One region of the Arthrobacter sp. TJ-240 genome, then DNA from elsewhere that is predicted to be linked to it. Evidence: predicted binding sites of a transcription regulator. Region 1 holds the regulator's gene; each other region holds the start of a gene.
What was found. Region 1 encodes LexA, which represses DNA repair genes until DNA is damaged. Its sites were predicted from a motif close to TCGAACANNTGTTCGA; they were not measured.

Region 1 (9,688 bases):
CGGGCGTTCTCCGCGGTCAGCGCGATGCACCGCTCATTGACGTCGACGGCGAGGACCTCGGCATCGGGTGCCGTCAGGGCCAGGGTGAGGGCGATCGGCCCCCAACCGCAGCCGAGGTCGAGCAGGCGCCGCCCCTCGGGATCCGGAACGGAGTCCAGGAGGATCGCCGTGCCCTTGTCCACGCCGTCCGGGCTGAAGAGGCCCGACGACGTCACGAGGTCCCGTTGCCCGCCCGCCAGGACGACCGAAAGGGGCCTCCGCGTGTCCGGGCCCGCCGGCTGTGCGCTGAAATAGTGCTGCGGCTCCTGCTGTGAATCCATGGAGGAAAGCCTAGTGGCACGCCCCCACCCGCCCTCACCCGCCCTCACCCGTCCGGGCCCGTATCCACAGGCGGTCGACGGCGCAGGCGGACAACGGTTTCGCCGGGGGAGAATCCGATGGAACGACCCGGAGGACGGCCGTAGAATCGACAGACAGCCAACTAGGGAGATTATGACCGAGAACCACGGACATTCCACCGGAGCCGACATGGGCCCGGAGGAGATCCAAGCCGTCATCGACCGCATCCTGGCAAGCGACGAAGCTGCCGCGGCGAAGGCGAAGAAGGGGACGACACCGGGCACGACCAGCGCACCCGTCGAGACCAACTGGCGCTCGCGTGCCCTCGCCCTGTCAGGCGACGACGAGCGGTCGGACGCCGACGGGGACCAGCAGGACCTGGCCGAACGCCGTGCCCTCCGCCGTGTCGCGGGACTCTCGACGGAACTCGAGGACGTCTCGGAGGTCGAGTACCGGCAGCTGAGGCTCGAGCGCGTCGTCCTCGCCGGGCTGTGGAGCGAGGGGACCGCGCAGGACGCCGAGAACTCGCTGCAGGAACTCGCCGCTCTCGCCGAGACGGCGGGCTCTGAGGTGCTCGACGGCATCGTGCAGCGCCGGCTGAAGCCGGACCCCGGCACCTTCCTCGGCTCCGGGAAGGCGCAGGAGCTCAAGGACATCGTGCAGGCCACCGGTGCAGATACGGTCATCGTCGACAGCGAGCTGTCCCCGTCCCAGCGACGCAGCCTCGAGGACATCGTCAAGGTCAAGGTCATCGACCGCACCGCGCTGATCCTCGACATCTTCGCCCAGCACGCCAAGAGCCGCGAGGGCAAGGCCCAGGTGGAGCTCGCGCAGCTCGAGTACCTGCTGCCGCGCCTCCGAGGCTGGGGCGAGTCGATGTCCCGCCAGGCCGGTGGACAGGTCGGCAGCGCGAGCGCCGGCATGGGCTCCCGTGGTCCCGGTGAGACGAAGATCGAACTCGACCGCCGGAAGATCCGCACCCGCATGGCGAAGCTGCGCCGCGAGATCGCCGCGATGAAGCCTGCGCGCGAGACGAAGCGGTCCAACCGCCGGCGCAACCAGGTGCCCTCCGTCGCGATCGCCGGGTACACCAACGCCGGGAAGTCGTCCCTGCTGAACCGCCTCACCGACGCGGGCGTGCTCGTTCAGAACGCGCTGTTCGCGACCCTCGATCCCACGGTGCGCAAGGCGGAGACGCCCGACGGCATCGGCTACACGCTCGCCGACACCGTGGGGTTCGTCCGCTCGCTGCCCACCCAGCTGGTCGAGGCGTTCCGCTCGACCCTCGAGGAGGTGGCCGACTCGGACCTGATCCTCCACGTCGTCGACGCCTCGCACCCGGACCCGGAAGGGCAGATCGCGGCCGTCCGTGCCGTCCTGACCGAGATCGACGCCCGCAAGGTGCCCGAGATCATCGTGTTCAACAAGGCAGATGCCGCCGACCCGTTCGTCATCGAGCGGCTGCGGCAGCGCGAGCCGCGCTCCGTCGTCGTCTCCGCCCGCACGGGTGCCGGGCTCACCGAGCTCCGGCAGCTCATCAGCACGAACATCCCCCGTCCCGGGGTCAAGATGGACCTGCTGGTGCCCTACGAGCAGGGACAGGTCCTCAGCCGGCTGCACGAGGAGGACGTCGAGATCCTCGGCCTCGAGCACGTCGACGAGGGCACACGCCTCGAGGTCATGGTCCGCGAGGGCCTGGCCGCCGACCTGGAGCCGTATCTGCGGCATGAGTGACAGCACGCCGTCCGGCGCCGCCGTCGTGGCGCCGGACCCGGCGCGCCACACCGCCGAGGCCCGGCAGGCACTCGAGCTGCTCGACGCCGCCGTAGGGGCCATGGGCGGTGAGATGCGCGCCGGCCAGCACGAGATGGTGCGGCAGGTCAGCGAAGCCATCCGCTCCGGCGACCACCTGCTCGTGCAGGCGGGCACCGGCACGGGCAAGTCGCTCGCCTACCTCGTACCGCTCATCGCCCACGCCATGGACAGCGACCGCCCGTCGGTGGTCTCCACGGCGACGCTCGCCCTGCAGGCGCAGATCGTGGGCCGTGACCTGCCGCGCCTGCTCGACGCGGTGCGGCCCGCTCTCGCACGCCCCGTCGACGTCGCGCTGCTCAAGGGCCGCTCGAACTACGTCTGCCTCCACAAGACCGGCGGCGGCTTCCCCGAGGAGGACGCCCCGGATGCCCTCTTCAGCCTCGGGGAGGACGCGACACCGCACCCCGCCCCCGCGCACGGCGGCGGGGGTCCATCCTCCGCCCTCGGCCGCGAGGTGGTCAGGCTCCGCGAATGGGCGGACGAGACCTCCACCGGCGACCGCGACGACCTCGTGCCCGGCGTCAGCGACCGCGCGTGGCGCCAGGTGTCCGTGTCCAGCATGGAGTGCGTCGGCGCCGCCCGCTGTCCCGTGGCGCAGGAGTGCTTCAGCGAGAAGGCGCGGGCGGCGGCCGCCGATGCCGACATCATCATCACCAACCACGCCATGCTCGCCATCAGTGCGTTCGAGGGGCTCGCCGTGCTGCCCGAGTACGACGTCGTCGTGATCGACGAAGCCCACGAGCTGCACGACCGCGTCACCGGGGCAGTGTCCGGGCAGCTCTCCGCCTCGATGGTGGGCGCAGCCTCCACGGCTCTGCGCCGCCACGCCTCGATCGGCACCGCCGGTCTCGACACCGCAGCGTCCGCCTTCGAGGCTGCGTCGGAACTCGTGCCCTCCGGGCTCCTGCCCGGCGGCCTGCCTGAGGACCTCGAGCAGTCGCTGGAGCAGGTCCGTGACGCCGCACGGGCCGCGCTGTCCGACACGAAGACCGACGGCAAGTCGGAGGCCGACGCCGACGGCGGGCGGCAGGTGGCCCGCTCGCGCGCCACCCTGGTCTTCGACCTCGCGGAGCGGATCCTCTCGGCCGCCGCCGCCGGTGAGGTGGTGTGGGCGTCCCGCCCCAGCACGTTCACGCCCGGCTCCGGCTACGCCCAGCCGGACGAGACCGCGCCGGCCACGCTCAACGTCGCGCCGCTGTCCGTCGCGGCACGCCTGCGGGAGGGCCTGTTCGAGGACCACACCGTGATCCTCACCTCCGCGACGCTCGCCATCGGCGCCGAGTTCGGCCCTGTCGCGGGATCGCTGGGACTGAGCGGACCGGGCGCGCCCGCGTGGACCGGTATCGACGTCGGCAGCCCGTTCGACTACCCCCGGCAGGGCGTGCTGTACGTGGCAAAGGACCTGCCGAAACCGGAGCGGGGTACCTCCGATGCGCAGCTGAAGGAGCTGCTGGCGCTCCTGAAGGCCTCCCGCGGGGGTGCGCTCGGGCTGTTCTCCTCCCGGCGGGCCGCCGAGGAGGCAGCGGAGGCCCTGCGCCCGCAGGTCGACTTCGAGATCCTCTGCCAGGGCGAGTCCTCGCTCAGCGGCCTCGTGGACAGGTTCGCCGCCGAACCGGACACCTGTCTGTTCGGCACGATGTCACTGTGGCAGGGCGTGGACGTGCCCGGCGCCTCGTGCCGCCTCGTGGTGATCGACCGCATCCCCTTCCCGCGACCCGACGATCCCCTGATGACCGCGCGCACGCGGGCGGTCGCACGGAACGGCGGCAACGGCTTCATGAGCGTCTCCGCCACCCATGCCGCGGTGCGACTGGCGCAGGGGGCGGGCCGGCTCATCCGCTCGGCGGGGGACCGGGGCGTCGTCGCCGTGCTCGACAGCCGCCTCGCCACGGCCCGGTACGGCGGTTTCCTCCGCGCCGCGCTGCCGCCGTTCTGGGCGACGACCGACAGGGCCACGGTCACCGGGATCCTCGAACGGCTCTCCGCCCGCTGACACGCCTGCCCCGGGGTACGCGAAGGGCGCCGCAGTCCGGGACTGCGGCGCCCTCCGGGCATCCGGGGAAGCGGGCCGCTAGAGCGCGCGCATCACCGAGACGACCTTGCCCATGATGCTGGCGTGGTCGCCGAGGATGGGCTCGTAGCGTGTGTTCTGGGGCAGGAGCCAGGTGTGGCCGTCGCGCTGGCGGAAGGTCTTCACGGTGGCTTCGTCGTCGAGCAGGGCTGCGACGATGTCGCCGTTCTGTGCGCTCTGCTGCTTGCGGACCACCACCCAGTCGCCGTCGCAGATCGCGGCGTCGACCATCGAGTCGCCGGAGACCCGGAGCATGAAGAGCTCGCCGTGGCCCACGAGCTGCCGGGGGAGGGGCATGACGTCCTCCACCACCTGGTCCGCGAGGATGGGCCCGCCCGCTGCGATGCGGCCCACGAGCGGTACCAGTGCCGTGTCCACCGCGACGCGGTGCTCGCCGGCGGACTTCCGCTCCGGTGCTCCGTCCGTGCCCGCCGACGCTTCCGGAGGCAGTGTGAGCGGCAGCAGGACCTCCATGGCGCGGGGGCGCTTGGGATCGCGCCGGAGATAGCCGAGCCGCTCCAGCTGCGACAGCTGGTGCGTCACGCTCGAGAGGCTCGCGAGCCCCACCGTGTCGCCGATCTCACGCATCGACGGCGGGTACCCCTTGTCCGCGATCGAACGCTGGATGGTCTCGAGGATCGTCAGCTGGCGCGCCGTCAGCCCCTTGGACACCGAACGGCCGCGGGGACGGCCGCGACCGGCCGAGATGGGCACGGCGTCCGCCGGCACCTCGGCCGTGTTCGATTCCGGCCGGTCCGTCCGTGTTGGTTCCGCCACTGTTGCGCCTTTCGCCCTGGACTGGAGATCCCGTTGTGCCCGCCTGCCGCCCCCCGCCTGCGCGGGAAGCGGTTCTGTCAGTGGCGGGTGATTGCCTGAGGTATGTCGACGCCGTGCCTGCCGCTCGGTAGCAGCCGGTGCCGTCGATGCCCTGCCCTGTTCACGCTAGGGCAGACGGTAGGGCTTTTCAAACATATGTTCGAGCGAGTCTCGACAACGGTCGTCGGTCAGTGCTAGAAATAGGCTCAGATAAATTAGAACACGCGTTCGAAACAGGAGTCCAGCCCTGATTGGCTATTCGAAGGGAAAGAGGCTAGGCAATGGCTGAAGCACCCGCACTGCACGGCAGCACGGCGCTATGGGCGCTGACCCCCACCCGCGGCGAGGGACGCCTGCGTCTCGTCCGCCCGGCGACACCGGAGCGCACCGCGACGGCCCGCCCGCGCGTACCCCGACCATCCCGCACGGCGACAGCACCCTCGATCTCCGCCCACGCATTCCTGCAGCCCCGGACCGCCCTGCAGTCTCCTGCCTCCACGCAGCCCCGCACCTCCATGCAGCCCCGCACCTCCATGCAGCCCCGTACCTCCACGCAGCGGAGTGCGGAGCGCCCCCTGACGCTTACGCGGCGCGGCCGGCTCGTCCTGGTCGGCCTGCCGATCGCGCTCGGCGTGGCGGCGCTCATCCTCCTCGGCGCCTTCCTCACCTCGCAGGCGCAGGCCGGGGAGTCGCTGCCCGCGCCGTCGTCGACCGTCGAGGTGAGCGTCGCGGCGGGGGAGTCCCTCTGGGACCTCGCCGTCCGGTTCGCACCGGAGCGCGATCCCCGCGACGTCGTCGCGGAGATGGTCGAGCTCAACGATCTCCGCGGCTCCGTCGTCCAGACCGGGCAGACCGTCGCGATCCCCGCGGCCGGCTAGGCACGCAGCACCCGGCGGCGGCAATCGTCGTCATCCGGTACCGGCCGTTCGCCGCTGCAGCCGGCATCGCTTAAACTCGTGAGGTGCCCTCCTCCGTCGACGCCCTCGCAAACCTCCCGCTGCGTGACGACCTCGTGGGGCTGCACCCCTACGGCGCCCCCCAGCTGGACGTCCCGATCCTCCTGAACGTGAACGAGAACACGCACGGCGTCCCCGACGACGTGCACGCGGCCATCGTGGAGGCCGTCGCCCGGGCCACGCAGGGGCTGAACCGCTACCCGGACCGCGAATTCACCGAACTCCGGAAGAACCTCGCCGACTACCTCGGCCACGGCCTCACCCCCGACCAGCTCTGGGCGGCCAACGGCTCCAACGAGGTCCTGCAGCAGGTCCTCCAGGCCTTCGGCGGACCGGGGCGGACGGCGATCGGATTCCCGCCCACCTATTCCATGTACCCGCTGCTGGCCAGCGGCACGGGCACGCGCTACGTCACGGCGGAGCGCGGGGCCGCCTACGCCATGACGCCCGAGGCCACGGCCCGGGCGGTCCGCGAGTCCGGCGCGAACATCGTCTTCCTGTGCTCGCCGAACAACCCCACCGGCACGGCCCTGGGTCTCGACGTCATCGAGGCCGCCTACGACGCCGGCGAGGCCGCCCGCGCCATCATCATCGTCGACGAGGCGTACGGGGAGTTCGCGCAGCAGGGCACGCCGAGCGCGCTTACGCTGTTGCCCGGGCGCCCGCGGCTGCTCGTGTCCCGCACCATGAGCAAGGCCTTCGCCCTCGCCGGAGCCAGGATCGGCTACCTCGCGGCCGCGCCCGAGATCACCGACGCCCTGCGGCTGGTGCGCCTGCCGTACCACCTGTCCGCCATCACGCAGGCCGCGGCCAACGCCGCGCTCACGCACGCGGACACGCTGCTGTCCAACGTCGAGGCGATCAAGGTGCAGCGGGACCGCATCGTGAGGGAACTGGAGGGGCTCGGCCTGTCGCCGGCACCGTCGGATGCGAACTTCGTGTTCTTCTCCGGCCTCGAGGATCCGCATCGCGTCTGGGAGGGACTGCTGGAGGCCGGGGTCCTCATCCGCGACGTCGGCATCACCGGGTCCCTGCGGGTCACCGCGGGAACAGAACACGAGACCACGGTGTTCCTCTCGGCGTTGACGAAGCTGCTCTAGCCCGCTCCGGCCCGCATGGAGCATCGTCCCGCACGCGAGTCTCCTAGACTTGGGGGCGGTCCCGCACCTCACCGTGCATCGCCCCCAGCCACCGCCGAACCCCGATCGGTGCCGGATGCCCGGCAGCGCACAGAAGGAATGCAATGACAGTTGATGCCGCCCGCGGCCGCACGGCCCGGATCGAACGCGTCACGAGCGAGTCCAGCGTCGTCGTCGAGCTCGACCTCGACGGCACCGGGGTGTCCTCGATCGACACCACGGTGCCCTTCTACGACCACATGCTCACCGCCCTGTCGAAGCACTCGCTGATCGACCTCGCCATCACGTCCTCCGGGGACACGCACATCGACGTCCACCACACGGTCGAGGACACCGCGATCGCCATCGGGGAGGCGCTCCGCATCGCCCTCGGCACGAAGGCCGGCATCCGCCGCTTCGGCGAGGCCACGGTCCCGCTGGACGAAGCCCTCGCGAACGCCGTCGTCGACATCTCGGGACGCCCGTACCTCGTGCACGGCGGCGAACCGGCGGGCCAGGAGTACCACCTCATCGGCGGCCACTTCACGGGATCGCTCACCCGGCACGTGCTGGAGGCCATCGCACTGCACGCGCAGATCTGCCTGCACGTCACCGTCCTCGCCGGCCGCGACCCGCACCACATCGTCGAGGCCCAGTTCAAGGCCCTCGCCCGGGCGCTCCGTGCCGCTGTGGAACCCGATCCCCGGGTCGAGGGCATCCCCTCCACGAAGGGAGCACTGTGAGCCCGCGTACCGTGACCGTGCTCGACTACGGCTCGGGCAACGTCCGCTCCGTCGTCCGCGCCCTCGAACACGTGGGAGCCGACGTCGTACTGAGCGCCAAGCCCGACGACGTCCTCACCGCCGACGGCCTGCTGGTCCCGGGCGTGGGAGCGTTCGCCGCCGTCATGAAGGGACTCAAGGACGTCGACGCGCTGCGCATGATCGGCCGGCGCGTGGCCGGCGGCCGCCCCGTCCTCGGGATCTGCGTGGGACTCCAGGTGCTCTTCGACGAGGGCGTGGAGCACGGCGTGCGCACGCCGGGTATGGGCGAATGGCCCGGCACGGTCGAGCGGCTCCAGGCCGACGTCGTCCCCCACATGGGCTGGAACACCGTGGAGGCCCCCGCGGACACCGTCCTGTTCGACGGCATCGGGGACGAGCGTTTCTACTTCGTGCACTCCTACGGCGTCCAGGACTGGTCCTTCGACGTCACCCAGCCCGCCATGAAGCCCCCGCAGGTCACCTGGTCCCACCACGGCGGGCCCTTCATCGCCGCGGTCGAGAACGGCCCGCTCAGCGCCACGCAGTTCCACCCCGAGAAGTCGGGCGACGCCGGAGCGCAGCTGCTGCGGAACTGGATCGAGGGCCTGCGGTGAACCGGTGCTGAGCCTCGTGCTCATGGGAGCCGCCGGCCTCCTCATCGGCGGCGCGTACTCCCTGCGCAGCCAGGACTTCCCGCGCTGGGTGTGGATCGCCTTCCTCGCGCTGGCGGGCCTCTCGCTCTTCGCCGCCTACCTCTTCACCCTCCCCGGCGACTAGCCGGACCCGACCCGACCCCATCCCGCAGGACTTCCGCAGCCCGCAGACCGCACGAAAGCAGACCATGAGCCCCTTCGCCGAACAGCCCTCACTCGAACTCCTCCCCGCCGTCGACGTCGCCGACGGGCAGGCCGTCCGCCTCGTCCAGGGCGAGGCCGGCAGCGAGACCGGCTACGGCGACCCGCTCGACGCGGCCCTCGCGTGGCAGGAGGCCGGGGCGGAGTGGGTCCACCTGGTCGACCTGGACGCCGCATTCGGCCGGGGGTCCAACCAGCCCCTGCTCGAGCGCGTGGTGAAGCACCTCGACATCAAGGTGGAGCTCTCCGGCGGCATCCGGGACGACGCATCCCTCGACGCCGCACTCGAGCTCGGCGCCACGCGGGTGAACCTCGGAACGGCCGCCCTGGAGAACCCCGAGTGGACCGAACTCGCCATCGCCCGGTACGGCGACGCCGTCGCCGTCGGACTCGACGTGCGCGGCACCACGCTCGCGGCCCGCGGCTGGACGGAGGACGGCGGCGACCTCTGGGAGGTCCTGCAGCGCCTCGAGGACGCCGGCTGCGCACGCTACGTCGTGACGGACGTGACGAAGGACGGGACGCTCAAGGGGCCGAACATCGCCCTGCTCGAGCAGGTGCTGACCAGGACCACCCGCCCGGTCGTGGCGTCGGGCGGGATCTCGAGCCTGGACGACATCGCGGCCCTCCGCGACCTCGTGCCGCGCGGGCTGGAGGGCGCCATCGTCGGCAAGGCCCTCTACGCCGGTGCCTTCACCCTGCCGCAGGCACTGGATGTGGCAGGGCTGCCCGCAGCGTGAGCCGGAGGGAGCTGCCCGCCCACATCGCCGCGGCGCTCGCCGGCAACACCGCCGACTCCGCGGGCCGGGCATGGGCGGGCCGGGACCTGTCCGGTCCCGAGAATCCGCTGCACGCCTTCGACGACGACGACGGTTCCGCCGACCACGCGCTCTCGGCTGCCGTGGCAGGGCTCCTGGGAGCCTCGGACGGGACGGTGGACCAGCCCGGCCCGCGC
Region 2 (9,688 bases), on a different contig from region 1:
ATGGCTCGCGCGTAGTCGAGCGCTTGAGTGGAGAAGCGGCTTGTCGTTATGAACACCCGCAGCGTCATCGTGTTCTAGCCAACGACGGCGACGGCTGGGGTGGCGGGGGCGGCCGTCGGCGAGTAGAGCAGCGGGGCGCTTGCAGCAGATCGTCCACCTTCGGCGTGACGAAGCTGCTCCTGGACGGCATCCTCCACCTGCCAGCAGGTATTTCTTCGGGGACTCCGATCCGGGTCAAGGTATCCCGGTGGAGTGAACCAGGGGATGCCGTGCTTCGATTCGACGTTCCATTTCCCCTCGTGGATCACATGATGATGTCGCGAGCACAGGAGGACGCCCTGGCTGATACCCGTTGTTCCACCTTTGGCCCAGGGCGTCATGTGGTGGGCCTCGCACCAGGTTGCCGGGATGGAGCAGTCCGGGAACGCGCAGCCCTTGTCCCTCGCAACGAGTGCCCGCCGCAGATGCGCGGGGAAGAGGCGCTGTGCCCGCCCGATGTCGAGGATCTGACCCTGTCCGCCGAGGACCATCGGAATGATGTCTGCATCACAGGCCAGCGTGCGGATGCTTCGTGCGCTCATCTGCTGCCCGAACACAGCGTGGCCGGCACGTTCCATCTGGCCCACGAGGTCCGTATAGCTGATGGTCACCATGACCTGGGGCCGGTGTCCGCCTGCTGCGGGAAGCCTGTCGGTCGACAACGCGATCCTGCATGCGGCGACCAGCCCGTCGAGGAGGCTCTGCGGGCGTGTGGGCCGGTTTGTATCGCCCCCGCCGGCGTCCGTGACACCAGCGTTACCCTCTTCGTTCTCGGCGGCCATCACGCCGGTTCGGTCCCGATCGCCGGTCGGGTCCCCGTTGTCCTGAAGGGTGGCCGATCTTCCCCTCGGGTTCGTCGCGGTGTTCATGACGGTGACCAGATGCTCGAACTGCTCGTCGGTGGCGCCGATCTCCAGGAAATGCAGACCGTTGCGTCTGCCCTTGAGGAAGATACCCTGTCGTGCCTTGAGGACCTTTTCGGTGGGTTCCAGCCCGTCCTGGTTGAGCACGCCCTCCCAGCGTCGAGCGAGGACCCGCAGGAGGTCTTCGTCCGATTCGACTGCTTGCCGCGTGAGGTGCTGCTCCATCGAATCGAGTTGCATCGGCGTTGCGAAGGACCGCACCCGTTGCACCGCCTCATGAACGATCGAAACAGCGCGTCCGCTGACCTCGCCCGCGCTTGCTGTAGCACCGAGGGTGCTCATCGACGCGGGAGTGGCAGAGCCGATTGCAGTGACGCCGGGCAGGAGGCTTGCCGCGAGCCTCAATCTGCGGTTCGCCTCGGTGCGGCTGATGCCGAGCCGGGCCCGCAGAAAGTCGGCACAGGTTCTGAATTCGGGGCGGAACCCATCATTGTTCCGCTGTTCCGCGCCTGCTGACGTGCTCCCGCCGCCGCCGGCGCCGGCGACGTCGTCCTGCACTGTCGACAGGCTCTGCTGTGCCCGCACAAGGAGGGATCCGGGGGCCTCCTGCTCCCCGGTGCCGGCGACACCGTGTTCCTTCGCAGCTCGAGCGGCAACGATCTGGAGATGATCGATCACCTTCGAGAGCGCTTCGATGTCCACGAGTGCTCGCACGACGTCGTGCTTGCTGAGAAGAAGGTGACGCCCAGTCAGTTCCTGCGCGAAGGCGAGCAATTCCGACCGCATCGACTCCAGGGAGGTACCAGTTCCCTCGGGATGCTCGAGCGGTGTGATATCCATGCCTCATTTTATCGAACACCCGTACTAATTCAGAGGGCGCGGACTCTTTGTGGAGGAGAAGTCGAGCACTGTTCCTCCACAGCCGTCGGCTGTCGTCGCCGGTCGCGCCATCGAGTCGGTGTACCGGAGACAATCGCCGAGCCGTGGCGCCATCAGACACATCGGGCTCGTACAGTCCGGGATGAGCGCGCTGAACAACCTCTGGTCAGCGACCGCTGGTATGCGCTGAGCGACCATTCGCGACGGGACACACCCCCGGCACGCGGACGTGCGGGTGCAGGGCCGACGGCTCTGCAGTAGGCGAAGCCGGGCCGACAATCAGCGCTCCGTGGTCGAGAGACCGTCCGCGAAGCGCAGGAGCTCTGCGCCCAGCCGGCGGGCACGGGCCGCAACCGCCTCAGGGGCGTCAATAGGGGATGGACCCTGCGGAACCGGCCCCGGAGGCTCCCTCTGGATGTCGATGTCGAACACCACGTGGTCGGGATGGTGCCAGGTCGAAAAGACCTCCACCGGTCGCCCGTCCTGGTCGAAGCTCGTGCCTTCCAGCAGGAGCACGGGCGACGACGCCTCCAATTGCAGCAGCCTCAGCAGGTCCCCGTCACCCGGCACCGCCCGGATCTGTCGCTTGCCGGAGGTGATCCGTACCCCGTACTTTTCTCCGAGCACCGCATGCAGGGACGCATCCTGCAGCTCTTCTGCCGTCAAACCAGAAAAGGCAGGTGCCGGCAGCCACGTGTGGATGACGGCGATCGGCACGCCGTCGGCCGTCCGCAACCGCTCGAGCGAGAGCACCTGCGGCGTCCCGAGGAGCGCGGTGGATGCATCGGCGTCCTGCAGGGAGAGTGACAGCACCTCTGTGCCGACCGTCGCTCCCGTGCTGCCGAGCTGGGCTGATAGCCCGGACGTGCGGTGCACCAGCCGGTGGTGCTCGCGGCGAGGAGCAACGGTGCTACCGCGCCCGCGGCCCCGCTCGATCAGCCCTTCATCGGTCAGCGCGCCCAACGCCTGACGCACCACGGACCGGGACACCCCGTACCGCACCTGCAGCTGCGCTTCGCTGGGCAGGGACGTGCCCGGAGGCAGCGAATGGTTCAGGATCTGCGCGCGCAGATGCCCGCGGAGCTGCAGGTGCAGCGGCTCGCTGCTCCCGCCGTCCAGTGGACGCTCCTGGGTATCGTCTGGTCCGGTCATGATGAGCTGCTCCGGGTCACGATGCTGGTCGAGGGCCTATGTGTCAGCGCCGTCGGAGGGCGACGAGTCGTTGTCGTGCTCCTCAAGGATCTTCCCGTCGTGGACCCGCTTGAGCTCGATGCCCTCGAGGTAGCTGGGCACGGGAGGATCGAGGTCTTCGTCGCTTGTCATGATTCCGATCCTAGGGGTCCGGGACCCGCTACTTCTTCTGCGCCGTCCGCCAGACGTGGTCCCAGCCCGGCGCCAGCGCAGCGGCCCGGCGCATGGACAGCACGAGGCTCGCCTCGCGGGCGATGCCCTGGCCGGCGATGTCGAACGCCGTGCCGTGGTCCACGGAGACGCGGACGACGGGCAGGCCGACGGTGATGTTCACGCCGTCGTCGCCGTAGACCGCCTTGAAGGGTGCGTGGCCCTGGTCGTGGTAGCAGGCGATGACCATGTTCCACTTGCCCTTGACCGCGGCCGGGATGAGCGCGTCCGCGGGAATGGGCCCGTGGACGTTGATGCCGTTCTCGCGGGCAGCGGCGACAGCGGGGGCGAGGATGTCGGCGTCCTCGTCGCCGAACAGGCGGTTCTCGCCCGCGTGCGGGTTCAGCCCGGCGAGACCGATCGGCTCGTCCGGGTTGCCGAGCGCCTTCGTGAACGCGCTGACCAATTCGATGACGTTGGTGGTGCGCTGCGGCGTGACGTCCTCGATGGCCTGCCGCAGGGAGACGTGGGTGGTGAGGTGGAAGAAGTAGAGGTCGCCCGCGGACAGGACGAGGCTGAAGTTCTCCACGCCGAATTCGTGCGCGAGGAGCTCCGTGTGGCCGGGCCACTTGTGCCCGCCGGCGTGCATCGCGGCCTTGTTGAGAGGCGCGGTGACGATGCCCTGGACCTTGCCCTCGCGGGCCAGTCGGCAGGCCTCGACGACGAAGCGGTAGGAGCCGTCGCCCGCGGCGGGGCTGAGCTCGCCGAGCTTGACGTCCGCCAGTGACGGGCCGGTCTGCAGGAGTTCGATGATGCCGGGCTCGTTCGTCGCGTCCTCGATCGAGGACAGGACGCGGACCTTGTCCGGGTCGCCTCCCACGTTGGTGACGCCCTGGCGCATGGCGGCCTCGTCGCCGATGACGACGGGCCTGCACTCCTGACGGACGTCGTCGTGCCCGAGGAGGGACTTCGCGGTGATCTCCGGTCCGATGCCGGCGACGTCGCCGAGGGTGACGGCGAGGGTTGGGATGCTCATGAGGATGCCTCCGTTGCGTGGGCGAGGGTGGTGGTTAGTTCGGTGACGGTGTCGAGCAGGGCGGAGACCGGCCCGAAGCCGCCGGCCTTCGTGACGACAATCTTTCCAGCCGCGGTGCCACCTTCGACGACGCCGACCGGGATGCCCTCCTGGATTGCGCCGGTGATGCGCAGCGCCTGGGCGCGGGTGGCGTCGAGGACAGCGCGGGCTCCGTCGCCGCCGACGAGCACGAGGGCGCCGACGGATGCGCGGGCCAGGGTCTGCTGCACCACCGACGCGAGACAGCCGGCGATGGCAGCACCGCTGAGGGTCTCGGAGCCGCCGACCGCCTCCGGGGAGATGATGACGACCACCCGCGGCAGGGATTCCGGGAGCTCGAGTTCCTCCGCGGCCCATCGGGCGAGCCTGTCCGGCTGGTCGAGCAGGAACTCGTCGGGCTGCAGGATGCGGAGGTCGGCGGAGTCCACGTGGGAGCGCAGGTGGTCGGTCTGGGCACGGGCGACGTCGTGCAGCGAACTGACGACGACGACGATCCGCTGCCCCTGCGCGGCGGGTGCAGGCTCTGACGCGGCGTGTACTGCTCCGGCCTCGGCCCAGGCTGCCGCCATGGCTGCGGCGAGGCCGGCCGACCCGGCGGGGATCGCCGTCGGACCGGCGACGACGAGGGCTGCCGCGAGGACGCGAAGGTCGTCATCGGAGGCCGCGTTGACGACCACGACGCCATCGTCCGCCGCGTCCCGGAGCGCCTGCGCATCCCGGTCTGCAGATCCAGTGAGGCTGATCGTCGCGGTGCCGGGCAGGAGTTGTGAGAACTCGCTGGTCGGAACCGGCGTGACGGGGTCGCGGCCGGCGGGGGAGTCCTCGACGGGTCCGCCGTGCACGCGCAGCATGCCGTCCTCGACGGTGCGTCCCATCGCCGGGTAGGCCGGGCACACGACGGCGAAGGAGCCGGGGTGCTGCTCCTGCCACGCGTCGAGGGCTCCGGCGACCTGTGCACCGACGCTGCCGCGCATGGTGGAGTCGATCTTCAGGTACAGACGGTCAGCCCCTGCGGTGACGAGGTTCCTGATGGCGCTCGCCGTCGCCTGACGGGCGGTGGCGGTGTCCATGGCGCGGGCGTCGGTGTTCACCGCCAGGGCGCTGCCCGGTGCCACCGAGTCCGGGAGCAGTTCGCCCAGCAGCAGCCGGGAGGACCAGCCGGCGCGGGAAAACTGGACCACGGAGTCGGTGGCGCCGGTGACGTCGTCGGCCGCGATGCCGACGATAGGTGCGGTGGATGCCACGTCAGCCGTTCTCCTCGGTCCGACGGGGCCGGTCCGTTGGCGCCGACGGGTCGCCCGCGGGCGGCAGCTCGGAGGCGGACGTGGGGAGGACCCCGACGGCGTCGTCCGTGTCCAGCCCGCCCTGGCGCTTGAGCACCCAGGTGGCCAGCAGCGGGGCGAAGATCGCGGTGACCAGCACGGCCGAGGCGACCTGCGCCGTCGCGACCTCGACGAACGGGGAAAAGCTGGGGTCCGCTGCGGCGACGATCGCCGGCGTGGCGATGGAGTTGCCGGCCGTGGTGGCGGAGGCGATGCCGATGCCGGACTTCGCGCCGCGGCGGAGGACGAAGCGGTAGCCGATGTAGACCAGGGTGCCGGTGATGAGGGTGGCGGCGATACCGACGAAGATGCCGCTGATGCCGCCGGCGATGACGTTGCGGAGGTCGATGCCGGTGCCGAGGGCGAAGGCGAAGAACGGGATGACGATGTTCGGTGCGGGCCGCATGACCTCGGTCCACTTTGCGTCGAGGTTGCCGACGATGAAGCCGAGGATCAGGGGGATGACGGCGGCGAGCAGGGTGAGGAACGGGATGTTGCCGAGACCCGAGATGCCGAGGAAGAGCAGGGTGAAGAAGGGGCCGTCGTTGATGGCGGAGGCCATGTAGGCGCCGCGGTCGCGGTAGTCGCCGTAACGGCCGGTGAAGGCGAGCCAGAGGCCGCCGTTGCTGTTGTCGAACGAGGCCAGCAGGGCGAGGATCGAGATCCCGAGGATGCCGTCAATGCCGACCAAGAGGCCGAGGCCCGCGACGAGGGCGGCGGGGATGATCGTCTTGAACAGCAGGATCACGCCCGTGGTCGCGAGCACGGGGCCGGAGGCCTTGGCGGTGATCTGCATGCCGGTGGCGAAGATCAGCACGGCGATCAGCGGCAGGGCCGACTCGGCGAACAGGGCAGTGGTGAAGCTGCCGAGTTCCAGGAAGCCGGGGGCGAACGTTCCGACGATCGAGCCGAGGATCAGGGGGATGAGCATGAGGCCGCCGGGGATGCGGTTCATGCCGTCGAACAGGGGGATACGGGACTTCGGAAGCGATTCGGCTGCCATGGCGAATCTTCTCTCTGTACGGGAGGTCTGTGTCGGACGGAGGAGTGCGGACAACTAGTACGGACACGATGTACCTACTGTAGGCCGCGTGGGGCACGTCACACAAGAAACAGCCATCCTTTCGCCCGGCCTGGCAGAACTACTCCGTAGTCTTCGCTGCCGTGGCACACGTCCCCCTGACCCGACGGGAACCGATGTTGATCATCACCTTGAACGGCGACCGCGCGGGCCGCGCCGCCCGCGCCGCCCGCGCCGCCCGCGCCGAGCAGTGACCCTCTCGACGACCGCCGCGTCGGCACTGGTGGTCATCCCTGCCTTCGGTTCGCCGAAGCTGACCGATGCGGTGGTGCACGACCTGTGCCGCGATGGAAGCGATTTCGACCCGGCCCTGCGCATCGTGGTGGTCGACAACGCCGGTGATTACGTGCTGCCTGAGGGGCGCATCGAGGTCCACCGCCCGGGGCGCAACCTGCGGTGGATCGGCGCCGCCAACTGGGCGCTGCAGACGGCGTCGCGAGACGGCCATGCGGTCTGCGTGGTGCTGAACAACGACATCCGGCTGTCGCCCGGGTTCCTCGACGGATTGCTCGCGCCCTTCTCCACAGCGGACGACATCGCGCTCGCGGCGGCCTGCTACGACGATTTCTGGCTCCACCAGCGGGCCTCCGCGATCCCGAGCACCGCCGCGGAGTACGTGCCGCGCAATGTGTTGCGCGACGTCGATTTCTGCGACGGCACCGCCATCGCATTCGCGGTGCCCGCCGTCGTCGAGCTGGGGGGTCTGGACGAGGTCACCTTCCCGCGGCACGGCTACGGCGCGGATATCGACCTGGCGATCCGCGTGCGGGCGGCCGGCCTGCGGTGCGTGGTCACGGAGGGCGCCTACGTCTCGCACCTGCGGCGGCAGACGATGAACCGGACCGGTCAGAGCTCCGAGGGCAACCGGGCGGAGATCCTCCACGGCCTGGACGCCAAGTGGGGCGACGGATGGCGGGCGGACGTCGGGCTCGGCCCGGACTCGTTCCCCGCCCACAACACCGGGAGCGGCGCGTCCTGGTACCTGACGGCTCCGGCATGGTGAGCACTCCGGGGCGGATCGTCTACGCGGGTTTCGCCACGCGCCACCACAGCGGCGGCGTGCACGTGATGACCCAGCACGTCCGGCTGCTGCGTGAGCGCGGCCACGAGGCCTGGTTGTGGCTGCCCGACGCGGACGACCGCACCGACTGGATCGCCGACGACGTGCCGATGCTGTTCGGCGCCACCACCGCGATCGGCGCCGACGACCTCCTGGTGCTGCCGGAGACACCGACCGTCCAGGGCCGCGATCCGGCACCCGGAGCGCGCAAGGTCATCTTCAACCAGAACCACTTCTACACCTTCGCCGCCGGCGCCCCCGGCGAGGACTTCCCCGGGTGGACGCCGGCGCCCGCGATCTGGGCGGTGTCCGCGGAGAGTCGCGACGTGCTGTCCGCCGCGCTGCCCGGCCTGCCGGTGAGCGTGGTGCCCAACCCGGTCGACGGCGAGCTGTTCGCCCCCCGCGCGACCGACCAGCTCCGGGTGAGCTGGTTCCCCAGGAAGCGGCCGCGGGAGGCCTCGCTGCTGAAGCGGCTGCTGGCGGACGAGCCACGACTCTCGGGGGTGGAGCTGGTGGAACTGGTCCAGGCCCCGCGGGCGGAGGTGGCCGCCACCCTGGCGGGCTCGGCGGTCTTCGTCGCCCTCGGACACACCGAGAGCTACGGTCTGCCGGTCGCCGAGGCGCTGGCCTCGGGCTGTCTCGTGGTCGGGTACGACGGCGGCGGCGGGCACGAGCTGTTCGAGGCGCCCGGTGCCTGGCGGATCCCGGACCAGCGACCGCTGCTGATCCGCGACCGGGTGGCAGACCTGATCCAGGACCTCGACGCCCTGGCGTCGGTCCGTGCCGCGAACCGCCGCTGGGTGCTCGACCGCTACCCGTTCGCCCGGACCGGAGCGGCGCTGCAGGAGGCGGTCGCGGCCGCGTGGGCCCGGCCCGGCGCCGACGCCGTAGCCGTGCATCCGGCCGCCTGGCTCGACACCCTCGGCCCGAACTTCACAGCGTATGCGTGAGGACTCAGTCGGCGCCCTTCACCATGTTGACGACGGCGGCGGGAAACACCCCTGCCGGTGGATCAGCCGCGCCCGTCGGTGCGGCTTCGAAGGCAGAACCGAACTTCTACAGGAGACTCGTCATGGCCATCACACAGCTCACCTACCCCCACCAGGAGCCGGAGCTCACCGGCGAGGACACCCGGCTCCGCAACTGGGCCAGGAACTCCCGGCTGGGCCTGCCCGGCTCGGTCGTCGCGCCGGCCACCGAGGCGGAGCTGTGCGACTTCCTGTCCACCAGTGACGGCCGGGTCCGGATGATCGGCAGCCGGATGTCGCCCGGCAGGATGATCGAGGTCGCGGACGGAGCCGGCACGCTCCTGGACCTGAGCAGGCTGAGCGGCCTGACCTCCAGCACCGAGGACACCGCGACGTTCGCGGGTTCGACCTCCCTGGCCGAGGTGTACGCGTTCCTCACCGCGCGAGGGCAGATGCTGGACGCCTCACCCGGGGTGATCGCCGAGCAGACGTTGGCCGGCGCCCTGTCCACCGGAACCCACGGTCAAGGCCTGCAGCAGAGCTCGATTGCCGGCGCCGCGCTGGCCATCCGCATGGTGCTGGCCGACGGCACGGTCGCCGAGTTCGACCATGACCACCCGGACTTCCCCGCCGTCCAGCTCGGCCTCGGCTCACTGGGCGTGATCACCGCCGTGACGTTGCGTGCACGGGAGTCGATGATCTACACCTGCGTGAAGAAGGCCGTCGACGCCGGCACCCTCGACACGGACCTGGAGACCTGGAACCGGGAGAACATCCTGGTCAAGGCGTGGTGGTTCCCGCAGGAGAACCAGGTCCAGGTGTGGACCGCCAACGAGGCGTCCGACGACGAGGTCTCCCGGTACCGGGCCGGCGGCAGTCAGCTCGTGGAGTACGCGACGACCGACACGTCCATGAACAGCACGATCGAGTCCACGCTGCAGCACCTCCGCGACGACAGCAAGGGCGTCGCCGACAACGGCAAGTCGCTCCGCACGGTGTCGCGCTTCCGGGACTTCACCGACGTCACGGGTGACATCTACCAGGTGTTCTGCAAGGGGAT
Region 3 (9,688 bases), on a different contig from region 1:
GATGCGCTCCAGCTCCTCCTCGATGGAGCCCTCGGGCTGGAAGCTGATGACGGCGCCGCCGCCCCGACCGCCGTGCGTGTCCTCGCGGCCGTTGAGGCCGATCGTCAGCCCGCCGGCGTCCACCATGGACCAGTCCTCCTGCTCCGTGGTGACGTCCAGTCCCAGGGTGTCCCGGTAGAACGCGAGGGCCCTGTTCATGTCCTCGACCGGCACCCAGACTGTCGCTACTCCGTTGGCCATGACGCTCCTTCCGCGGACCCTGTGCGGGCCCGATGGTGTGGCGGGCCCCGGCCGGGGCCCGTCCCTTCGAACGCTACCGGCAGCACTCCGGGGTGGGTCGGGGCGACGTCGCCCCTTGACGCGCACGGCGGGGTGCTGTCCCTCGCGGAACGACGCCGAGGATGCCGGACGCGCCGGCACGCCTCCCTCCCGGCACCCGGTGGTCCTGCCGGTGGTACTGCCGGTGGGTCCTGCCGGTAGTCCTGCCGGCGGTACTGCCGGTGGTCCTGCCCGGGTCCTAGCGGGGCCGGGCGCCCGCGTGCTGCCGCGCCAGGTCGGCCAGGGAGTCGTCCAGGCCGGCGTCGTCGAAGGCTCCGAATCTGCGTTCCGCGGCGGTGCGCAGGAGGAAGTCGGCGATCGCCGGATTCTTCGGCAGCAGCGACCCGTGCAGGTAGCTCGCCACGATGTTCCGGTACCGCGCCCCCTCGTGCTTCTCGTGCGCGTTGTTGCCCGCGCCCTTCACCACCGTCGCCAGCGGCTTCAGCCCGTCGCCGAGGAAGGTCTGGCCGCTGTGGTTCTCGTAGCCGTGGACCTCACCGAACTCCTCGCTGGTCGCCACGACATTGCCGATCAGGCGCTCCGTCCCGCCGCGCGTCTCGAGGTCCAGCACGCCGATCCCCGGGATCACGGTGCCGTCATGAGTGCGGAAGACGTTGCCGAACAGCTGGTACAGGCCGCAGATGAGCAGCATGGGCGTGCCGTCCTCCGCCAGGTCGCGGAGCCTCGGGGCGATGGCCTGCAGGTCGTCCTGGATGACCACCTGACCGCTGTCCTGGCCACCGCCACCGATGATGATGTCGACGTCCTCCGGGAACGCGTCGCCGGCGTTGTGCTCGAGGATCTCCGCGCCGTAGCCGCGCCATGCGAGGCGGCGCTTGAGCACGAGCACGTTGCCGTAGTCGCCGTAGATGTTCATCTCCCGCGGGTACAGCTGCAGGATGCGCAGGGTCCCCTTCGCGGGGTCGGCGGGTGCCTCGCTCAGGGCGCCGGCGGAGGGGGCGTCGCTCATCAGGAGACAACCTCGACCTTCGTGATCTTGGAGAGCTCGCGGCGGACCGCGAGCATGGCCGTGTACGTGCAGAAGATCCGCTTGGGCCGGCCCTCGGACCCCCGGACGAACTGCTTCAGTGCCTCGGTGATGTCCGGCTCGACGGCGCCCACCCGGACGTCGTCGTACTTCAGCCGCAGCGCCATGTCGTAGGCGCGGACGCCGCTCACCATCTCCACGCCGCCGAGGCCGAGCGAGTCGAAGTCGACGTCCCACAGCCAGGACATGTCGCGGCCGTCGGCGTAGTTGTCGTTGATCGCGATCATCGTCGCGCAGCCCGCGGGGTCGAAGGACTTCAGGCCGAGCCGGAAGCCGCTGGGGTTCTTGACGAGCACCAGCTCGAGCGCCTGGCCGTCGACCACGAGGCTCTCGCCGCGCCCGAAGGCGGGCTCCACGGCGGCCAGGGAGGAGAAGAGCCGCGCGGTGTCCGCCGCGCCGCCGAGGACGGCGCGCGCCGCGGCGAGAGCGGCCGCGGCGTTGAAGATGTTGTAGACGCCGCGCAGGCGCAGCTCGGTGTGCGTCGTGGTGCCGTCCACCTCGAAGGAAGCCGCGTTGCCGTCCACCGAGCGGAGGACGACGTCCGCCGCCAGCGCGGAGGCTGGCGCCGTGCCTGCGGCGCCGCGCAGTTCGTCGTCGTTCGGGAAGGTGCTCCGCAGCGAGGCGTCGAGCCCGAAGTAGGTCACCTGCGTGGTCGGGAGGGAGGCGGCGAGGCCCGCCACGCGGGGGTCCTCCCGGTTCAGCACGACCGTCTCCGTGGTCGCCAGCGCGATGCGCTCGAGCAGGCGCGTGGTCGCGTCGATCTCGCCGAAGCGGTCCAGCTGGTCGCGGAGCACGTTCAGGAGGAGCGAGTACCGCGGCGGGACGAGCTTCACGAAGTGCACGGCATGCGCCTCGTCCAGCTCGAGGACGGCGACGTCGGCGTCGAGGCGGCCACGCCAGTCGACGTCGCCGAGGAGGGCCGCCGCCACGCCGCGCGTGAAGTTGCTGCCCGTGCGGTTGGTGAACACCTTCAGGCCCTGACCCTCGAGCAGTTCCACGACCATCTTGGTGGTGGTGGTCTTGCCGTTCGTCCCGCTGACCACCACCACGCCGTGCGGGAGGGTGGACAGGGCGCGGCCCATGAAGCGGGGGTCGAGGCGCTCGACCACGAGGCCGGGAAGTGCGGAGCCGCCGCCGCGCAGGCGGGAGGCGATGCGCACGGCCTTGCCCACGAGGACTGGAAGGGGATTCATGCCTACAAATTATCGCAGGCGTGCGCGTCCTGCCGGGACGCGGCGGCGAGGCGCTGCTCACGCCGGTCCGCCCGGGCGCCGCCGCACGGGCGGGAACGGCCTAGAATCGGGGGATGACCTCCCCGTTCTCGTCGGTGTCCCCGCGCACGCCCGGTGTCCCGGAGGCAGCCGGTCCTGCCGCCCAGGCACCGGTACCCGCGCCGGCGCATCGCGGCGTCGTCGTCGGTGTGCTCGCGGTGCAGGGCGACGTGCGCGAGCACATCGCGACCATCGAGTCCCTCGGCGGCCGCGCCGTGCCCGTGCGGCGGGCGTCGGAGCTCGCCGCGATCGACGGCCTGATCCTCCCCGGCGGCGAATCCACCACGATGGACAAGCTGACGCGCACCTTCGGCCTTGCCGGACCCCTGCGGGAGAGGATCGCCGGCGGCCTGCCAGTCTACGGATCGTGCGCCGGCATGATCCTGCTCTCCGACGTGATCGCCGATCCGTCGACCGACCGGGACGGCAACCCCCAGCAGACCCTCGGCGGGCTCGACATGGTGGTGCGGCGCAACGCCTTCGGCCGCCAGCGCGAATCCTTCGAGACCGACCTCGCCTTCGCCGGCCTCGCGACGACCGGGCCGGTCGCCGCGGAGGAACCCGTGCGCGCCGTGTTCATCCGCGCACCGTGGGTGGAGAAGGTGGGGGCCGACGTCGAGGTGCTGGCCCAGGTGCCGGCCGCCGAGACGCCGCAGGCGGGCCCGTCCGGCGGCGCCCGCAGCCGCGATCCGCAGGGTACCGGTGCATCCGGAGCCGACTTGGAGCCGGTCGCTAGAATTGTCGCAGTGCGTTCAGGGAACCTGCTGGCCACGAGTTTCCACCCGGAAGTCACCGGGGAGCGGCGGGTCCACGAACTCTTTATCCGGATGATCAGAGGAGAAGCGTAAGCATGTCGGGGCACTCCAAATGGGCAACAACCAAGCACAAGAAAGCTGCGATCGACGCCAAGCGCGCGAAGTCCTTCGCCAAGCTGATCAAGAACATCGAGGTCGCTGCGCGGGCCGGCGGTGCCGACGTCGCGGGTAACCCCGGCCTCGAACTGGCCGTCTCCAAGGCCAAGAAGACCTCCGTGCCCATCGACAACATCAACCGCGCGGTGAAGCGCGGAGCGGGCCTGCTCGGCGAGGCCGTCGACTACCAGACGATCATGTACGAGGCGCGCGGCCCCCAGGGCTCGGCCCTGCTGATCGAGTGCCTGACGGACAACAAGAACCGTGCCGCCTCCGAGGTGCGCCTCGGCATCTCCCGCAACGGCGGCACGATCGCCGACCCGGGTTCCGTGGCGTACCTGTTCGCGCGGAAGGGCGTCGTGACGCTTCCGAAGAACGGCCTTACCGAGGACGAACTGCTGATGTCCGTCCTCGACGCCGGCGCGGACGAGGTGAAGGAATCGACAGAGTCGTTCGAGATCGTCTCCGAGCCCCAGGACCTGCGGGCCGTGGTCGCCGCGCTCGACGAGAGCAGCATCGAGTACGAGACCGACGACGTCGAGTTCGTCCCGTCCATGCAGGTGGACCTCGACGCGGACGGTGCGCGGAAGTTCCTGAAGCTCGTGGACGCGCTCGAGGAGCTCGACGACGTCCAGAACGTCTACTCCAACGCGCACCTCCCGGACGACGTCCTGGCGGAGCTCGAGAGCGACGACTGACATCGCACCGCTGCACATCCCGGGGCGCCCGGCACGGCTAGCGCCATGACCTACCGCGTCATGGGCGTCGATCCCGGCCTCACGCGGTGCGGGCTCGCCGTCGTCGACATCGAACCGAACCGCCGCTCCACGCTCGTCGCCGTCGGCGTCGTGGGGACCGAGGCCGGCAGGAGCCTCGACGAGCGGCTGCTGGTCATCTCCGAGGCCGTGGACTCGTGGCTGGACCTGCACCAGCCCCAGGTCCTCGCCGTCGAACGCGTCTTCAGCCAGCTCAACGTCAGCACCGTCATGGGCACGGCGCAGGCGTCCGGCGTCGTGATCGTGTCCGCGGCGCGGCGCGGCATCCCGGTGGCCCTGCATACGCCCACCGAGGTGAAGGCCGCCGTCACCGGCAACGGCCAGGCGGACAAGGTCGCGGTCACCAAGATGGTGACGAAGATCCTCCGGCTCGAGACCGCCCCCCGTCCGGCCGACGCCGCCGACGCCCTGGCCCTCGCCATCACGCACGCCTGGCGCAGGGGAGTGGGCGTCCAGGGTGCGGCGGCGTCGGCTGCGGGGGGATCCATCACACCCGCGCAGCGCATCTGGGCCGAGGCGGAGGCACGGGCCCGACGGCGGTAGTGCCGACGTCGGGACCTGTCCGAGGCCGTCGGCGCACATTCCCAGTGTGGCGACTCGATCGAACGGCGCCACGCCGGTACCGTTAGACATTAGAACGTATGTTCGACGTCGGGCGACCGCCCGGCCGACCCCTCAGCATCTGCCCTGGAGCACCTCATGATCAGTTCCCTGCGCGGGACAGTGACCCACGTGGGCCTGCACTCCGCCGTCCTCGACGTCAACGGCTTCGGCATGCAGGTCCAGGCGACGCCGCAGACGCTCGCCGGGCTGCGCGTGGGGGAGCAGGCGTCCATCGCCACCGCGATGATCGTGCGTGAGGACTCCATGACGCTCTTCGGGTTCGAGGACGCCGACCAGCGCGAGGTCTTCGAGACGCTCCTGGCCGTCAGCGGCGTCGGCCCCCGCCTCGCCCTCGCCGTCCTCGCCGTGCACGCACCGGACGCCATCCGGATCGCGGCGTCGTCGGGCGACGACAAGGCCTTCAGCAAGGTCCCGGGCATCGGCCCGAAGGGCGCACGGCGCATCGTGCTCGAACTCGCCGGGAAGCTCGTGCCCCTGGAGGCGAAGCCCGGCGTGCCGGCCCGGACCTGGCAGGGGCAGGTCCTCACCGCCATGATGGGCCTCGGCTGGTCCGAGAAGGACGCCGGCGCGGCGATCGACGCCGCCGTCGCCGAGGCGCCCGAGGTGGCAGCGACCGGTGACGTGGGCCAGATCCTGAAGCTCACGCTGCGCAGGCTCGGCCAGGACGGCGCACGGAGCTCGGCCCGGACGAGGGTGGGATCATGACGGACAAGCAGCCCGAGGACGCGCCGCTCGTCGCCCCGGCCGCGGATCCCGAGGACCGCGCCGTCGAGGCGGCGCTCCGCCCCAAGAACCTCGACGACTTCGTGGGGCAGAAGCGGGTGCGCCGCCAGCTCTCGCTCGTCCTCGAGGCCTCCCGCCTGCGCGGCCGCAGCGCCGACCACGTGCTGCTCTCCGGGCCGCCCGGGCTGGGCAAGACGACGCTCGCCATGATCATCGCGGCGGAGATGAATGCCCCGCTCCGCATCACCTCGGGGCCGGCGATCCAGCACGCGGGTGACCTCGCGGCGATCCTCTCCTCCCTGACCGAGGGCGAGGTGCTCTTCCTCGACGAGATCCACCGCATGTCCCGGCCCGCCGAGGAGATGCTCTACATGGCCATGGAGGACTTCCGGGTCGACATCATCGTGGGCAAGGGCCCGGGCGCGACGGCGATCCCCCTCGAGCTGCCGCCCTTCACCCTCGTCGGAGCCACGACCCGCGCGGGGCTCCTGCCCGGCCCGCTCCGCGACCGCTTCGGCTTCACCGGGCATCTCGAGTTCTACTCCACCGAGGAACTCGAACTCGTGCTCCGGCGCTCGGCCATGCTCATGGACATGAAGGTGAACTCGGCGGCCTTCGCCGAGATCGCCGGCCGATCCCGGGGCACGCCGCGTATCGCCAACCGGCTGCTGCGCCGCGTCCGGGACTGGGCGCTCGTGCACGGCATCGACCTCATCGACGCCCGCACCGCGAGTGCCGCACTCGACATGTACGAGGTGGACGCGCGCGGCCTCGACCGACTGGACCGCTCCGTCCTGACCGCGCTCATCACCAAGTTCAACGGCGGGCCTGTAGGGCTGTCGACGCTCGCGATCGCAGTGGGGGAGGAGCCCGAGACGGTCGAGACCGTCGCCGAGCCCTACCTGGTGCGCGAGGGGATGCTCGGGCGGACACCGCGCGGACGGATCGCGACAGCGGCCGCCTGGAAGCACCTCGGCCTCGAGATGCCACCGAACGTCGCGGCGGCGATGCCCGAGGACCTCTTCTCCGTGGCCCCCGAATCGCTGCTCGACACCGAATCCGTGCTTGACAGTTGGGCGCAACCGGAGTCCTGACGCGCCGGACGCCCAGAAATCCCCTTTACACTGGTGTCTTCCAATGTGTGCCGGGGCACAATGCTGCCGCCGCCTCACCCAGTCCCAGGAACGGAATTCCCAGTGCTTGCACACGTAGTCGCGCAGTCCGCCTCAGGAGATGCCCCCGCTTTCGACATCTTCTCCCTCCTGCTGCCGCTGGCGCTGGCGTTCCTGATCTTCACCATGTTCCGCCGCCAGCGGAAGACGCAGCAGCAGGTGAAGGAGATGCGCACGCAGATGGAGCCGGGCACCGAGGTCATGACCCAGTTCGGGCTCTACGGGACGATCGTCTCGATCGACCAGGAGAACAACAAGGCCGTGCTCGAGCTCTCGCCCGGCAACCTGGCCACCGTGCACACGCAGGCCCTCTCCAAGGTGGTGCAGCAGGACACCAGGACCGCCGAAGACCCAGCCGGCGACGTCCACCCCGTCGAGATCGTAGACACCCTCGGCACCGTCGACGGCACCACGGTCCCCGACGACGCGTCCTCGATCAGCGGCGATATCACCGACCGCTCGGACCGCGCGCCGTCCGCCGGGTCCACCGCGTCGGGAGCCACGGCTGCCGGGAGCACCGGCAGCCCGGGCGCCGAGACCCCGGAGGAGACCCTGGCGCGCCTGAACCGCGAAGCCACAGGGGAGAAGCGCGACGCGCGCGATCCCCGCGACCCCAGAGCGAACCCCGAGAACTAGCATTCCGTAGGGCGCCGGTACTCAGCCGCGGCCTCCAGCATCAACCCGGCGCCCGAGACGCGCCACTGAATAAGGACATCCACCATGCCTCGTACCGGTCCCGGGACGGCAGCCAAGCGGACACTTGTCTGGCTGGGCGCATTGACAGCACTGCTCGCGATCCTGCTGGGAGCGGGTTCCTACTGGAGCACCGCGAGCTGGAGCCCCCGCCTGGCCCTCGACCTCGAGGGCGGGACGCAGATGATCCTCGCCCCGCGCGTCCAGGACGGCAGTGACATCACGCCCGAACAGCTCGACCAGGCCGTGGAGATCATCCGCCAGCGCGTCGACGGCTCCGGTGTCGCCGAAGCCGAGATCAACACGCAGTCCGGCCAGAACGTCATCGTGTCGCTGCCCGGGACCCCGGACCCCGAGACGCGCGACCTCATCCAGGCGTCCGCGCAGATGGAATTCCGTCCCGTCCTCACGGGCGGCCCGGGCCAGGCGGCAGCCGCCGAGACGCCCACCCCCGACGACCAGCTGCCCCAGCCAGCCGCCGAGCCCCAGAACGCGAGCGACCCGAACTGGATCACGCCCGAGCTCTACAAGGAGTTCGAGGCGCTGAACTGCCTCGATCCGGCCGCCCTCGAGCCCGCCGAGGAGCCCGCTCCCGCCGATCAGCCCATGGTCGCCTGCGAACCCGACACGCAGGGCAAGTACATCCTCGGCCCCGTCGAGGTCCCGGGCACCGACATCTCGACGGCCAGCTACGGCCTGCAGCGCAGCCAGCAGGGCCAGACCCTCAACACCTGGGCCGTGACGATCGACTTCAACGACGAGGGCACGGAGGTCTTCCGCGAGGTCACCGAACGCCTGTACGCGATCGGTCCGGGCGATCCCCGGAACCAGTTCGCCATCGTGCTCGACGGGCGCATCGTCTCCGCGCCCACCACCAACGCCGTCATCCCCGACGGCAACCCCCAGATCACGGGCAACTTCACCGAGGAGTCGGCAGCGGCCCTGGCGGAGCAGCTGAAGTACGGCGCCCTGCCGATCAGCTTCGAGATCCAGAGCGAACAGCAGATCTCCGCGACGCTCGGCGCCGACCAGCTGCGACTCGGCCTCATCGCGGGCCTCATCGGGCTGCTGCTCGTGGCCGCTTACTCGATGTTCCAGTACCGGCTGCTCGGTCTGGTCACGATCGCCTCGCTGGTGGTCGCGGGTGTGCTGACCTATCTCGCCATCTGCATCCTCGGTTGGACCGAGAACTACCGCCTCTCCCTGGCGGGCGTCGCCGGCCTGATCGTCGCCATCGGCCAGACTGCCGACTCGTTCATCGTCTACTTCGAGCGCATCCGTGACGAACTGCGCGACGGGCGCGGCCTCGTCTCCGCTGTGGAGAACGGCTGGCGCCGTGCCAAGCGGACGGTGCTCGCCTCCAAGGCGGTCAACCTGCTCGCCGCCCTCGTGCTCTACTTCGTCGCGGTCGGCAACGTGCGCGGTTTCGCGTTCACCCTCGGCCTCACGGCAATCGCCGACCTCGTGGTCGTGTTCATGTTCACCCATCCGGTGCTCCGCCTCCTCGCGAAGACGAAGTTCTTCGGCGAGGGACACCCGTGGTCCGGGCTCGACCCGAGCCGGCTGGGCGGCATCCCGCTCTACCGGGGAGCCGGCCGCCTGCGCGAGCCGGGCGAGAAGCCCGTGACCATCGCCCGCACCAAGAACAAGGGTGCCTCGGCGGAAGCCGAGCGGCGCCTGACCATCGCCGAGCGCCGCCGCGCGGAGCAGCAGAAGGCCCTCGCCGGGCGCACAGGGTCCTCGGCCGCCGGTTCTACCGTCGCGGATTCCAGCGTCGCGGACCCCGTCGCGGATCCCACTGGTGCCGGACGCCCCGAAGCCTCCGTCTCCGCGCGGACCGGTTCCACCGTTGCCGGGCGCACCGGATCCTCCCAGAAAGAGACCAAAGAATGAGCCGCACAAGCTTCGCCACGTTCGGCAACGAGCTGTACTCGGGAAAGCGCTCCTACCCCTTCGTCGCCAAGCGGAACCTCTGGTTCCTCATCGCCGGCATCGCCGTCCTGATCTCGATCATCATCCCGGTGGTCAAGGGCGGGTTCAACCTCGGCATCGACTTCCGGGGCGGATCCGAGTTCACCGTCTCCGCGACCGAGAACACCGATGCGGCCGTCGGCGAGAGGGCCGTCACCGACGTGGTGCCCGACGCCGTCCC

Region 2: a site for LexA is predicted at 1,754-1,769, ahead of AC4D2C_RS12000 (HNH endonuclease signature motif containing protein). Genes of this name have one in related genera too.
Region 3: a site for LexA is predicted at 4,958-4,973, ahead of ruvA (Holliday junction branch migration protein RuvA). Genes of this name have one in related genera too.

Annotation. Positions count from the first base shown of each region.
Region 1 covers NZ_JBZCNG010000008.1:34,856-44,543, reverse strand. Annotated here, with positions in the region: gene AC4D2C_RS16845 (class I SAM-dependent methyltransferase) at 1-320, opposite strand, end outside; gene hflX (GTPase HflX) at 493-2,073, shown strand; gene AC4D2C_RS16835 (ATP-dependent DNA helicase) at 2,066-4,147, shown strand; gene lexA (transcriptional repressor LexA) at 4,226-4,939, opposite strand; gene AC4D2C_RS16825 (LysM peptidoglycan-binding domain-containing protein) at 5,323-5,919, shown strand; gene AC4D2C_RS16820 (histidinol-phosphate transaminase) at 6,003-7,097, shown strand; gene hisB (imidazoleglycerol-phosphate dehydratase HisB) at 7,241-7,858, shown strand; gene hisH (imidazole glycerol phosphate synthase subunit HisH) at 7,855-8,493, shown strand; gene AC4D2C_RS16805 (hypothetical protein) at 8,498-8,656, shown strand; gene priA (bifunctional 1-(5-phosphoribosyl)-5-((5-phosphoribosylamino)methylideneamino)imidazole-4-carboxamide isomerase/phosphoribosylanthranilate isomerase PriA) at 8,721-9,473, shown strand; gene AC4D2C_RS16795 (SseB family protein) at 9,470-9,688, shown strand, end outside.
Region 2 covers NZ_JBZCNG010000004.1:224,099-233,786, forward strand. Annotated here, with positions in the region: gene AC4D2C_RS11995 (restriction endonuclease) at 1-68, opposite strand, end outside; gene AC4D2C_RS12000 (HNH endonuclease signature motif containing protein) at 75-1,742, opposite strand; gene AC4D2C_RS12005 (GntR family transcriptional regulator) at 2,061-2,933, opposite strand; gene AC4D2C_RS12010 (hypothetical protein) at 2,970-3,104, opposite strand; gene pdxA (4-hydroxythreonine-4-phosphate dehydrogenase PdxA) at 3,133-4,158, opposite strand; gene AC4D2C_RS12020 (four-carbon acid sugar kinase family protein) at 4,155-5,441, opposite strand; gene AC4D2C_RS12025 (2-keto-3-deoxygluconate permease) at 5,443-6,522, opposite strand; gene AC4D2C_RS12030 (glycosyltransferase) at 6,791-7,603, shown strand; gene AC4D2C_RS12035 (glycosyltransferase) at 7,597-8,610, shown strand; gene AC4D2C_RS12040 (D-arabinono-1,4-lactone oxidase) at 8,733-9,688, shown strand, end outside.
Region 3 covers NZ_JBZCNG010000002.1:46,004-55,691, forward strand. Annotated here, with positions in the region: gene AC4D2C_RS04920 (VOC family protein) at 1-240, opposite strand, end outside; gene AC4D2C_RS04925 (type 1 glutamine amidotransferase) at 518-1,288, opposite strand; gene AC4D2C_RS04930 (MurT ligase domain-containing protein) at 1,288-2,559, opposite strand; gene pdxT (pyridoxal 5'-phosphate synthase glutaminase subunit PdxT) at 2,673-3,485, shown strand; gene AC4D2C_RS04940 (YebC/PmpR family DNA-binding transcriptional regulator) at 3,488-4,246, shown strand; gene ruvC (crossover junction endodeoxyribonuclease RuvC) at 4,292-4,867, shown strand; gene ruvA (Holliday junction branch migration protein RuvA) at 5,024-5,653, shown strand; gene ruvB (Holliday junction branch migration DNA helicase RuvB) at 5,650-6,765, shown strand; gene yajC (preprotein translocase subunit YajC) at 6,868-7,479, shown strand; gene secD (protein translocase subunit SecD) at 7,564-9,429, shown strand; gene secF (protein translocase subunit SecF) at 9,426-9,688, shown strand, end outside.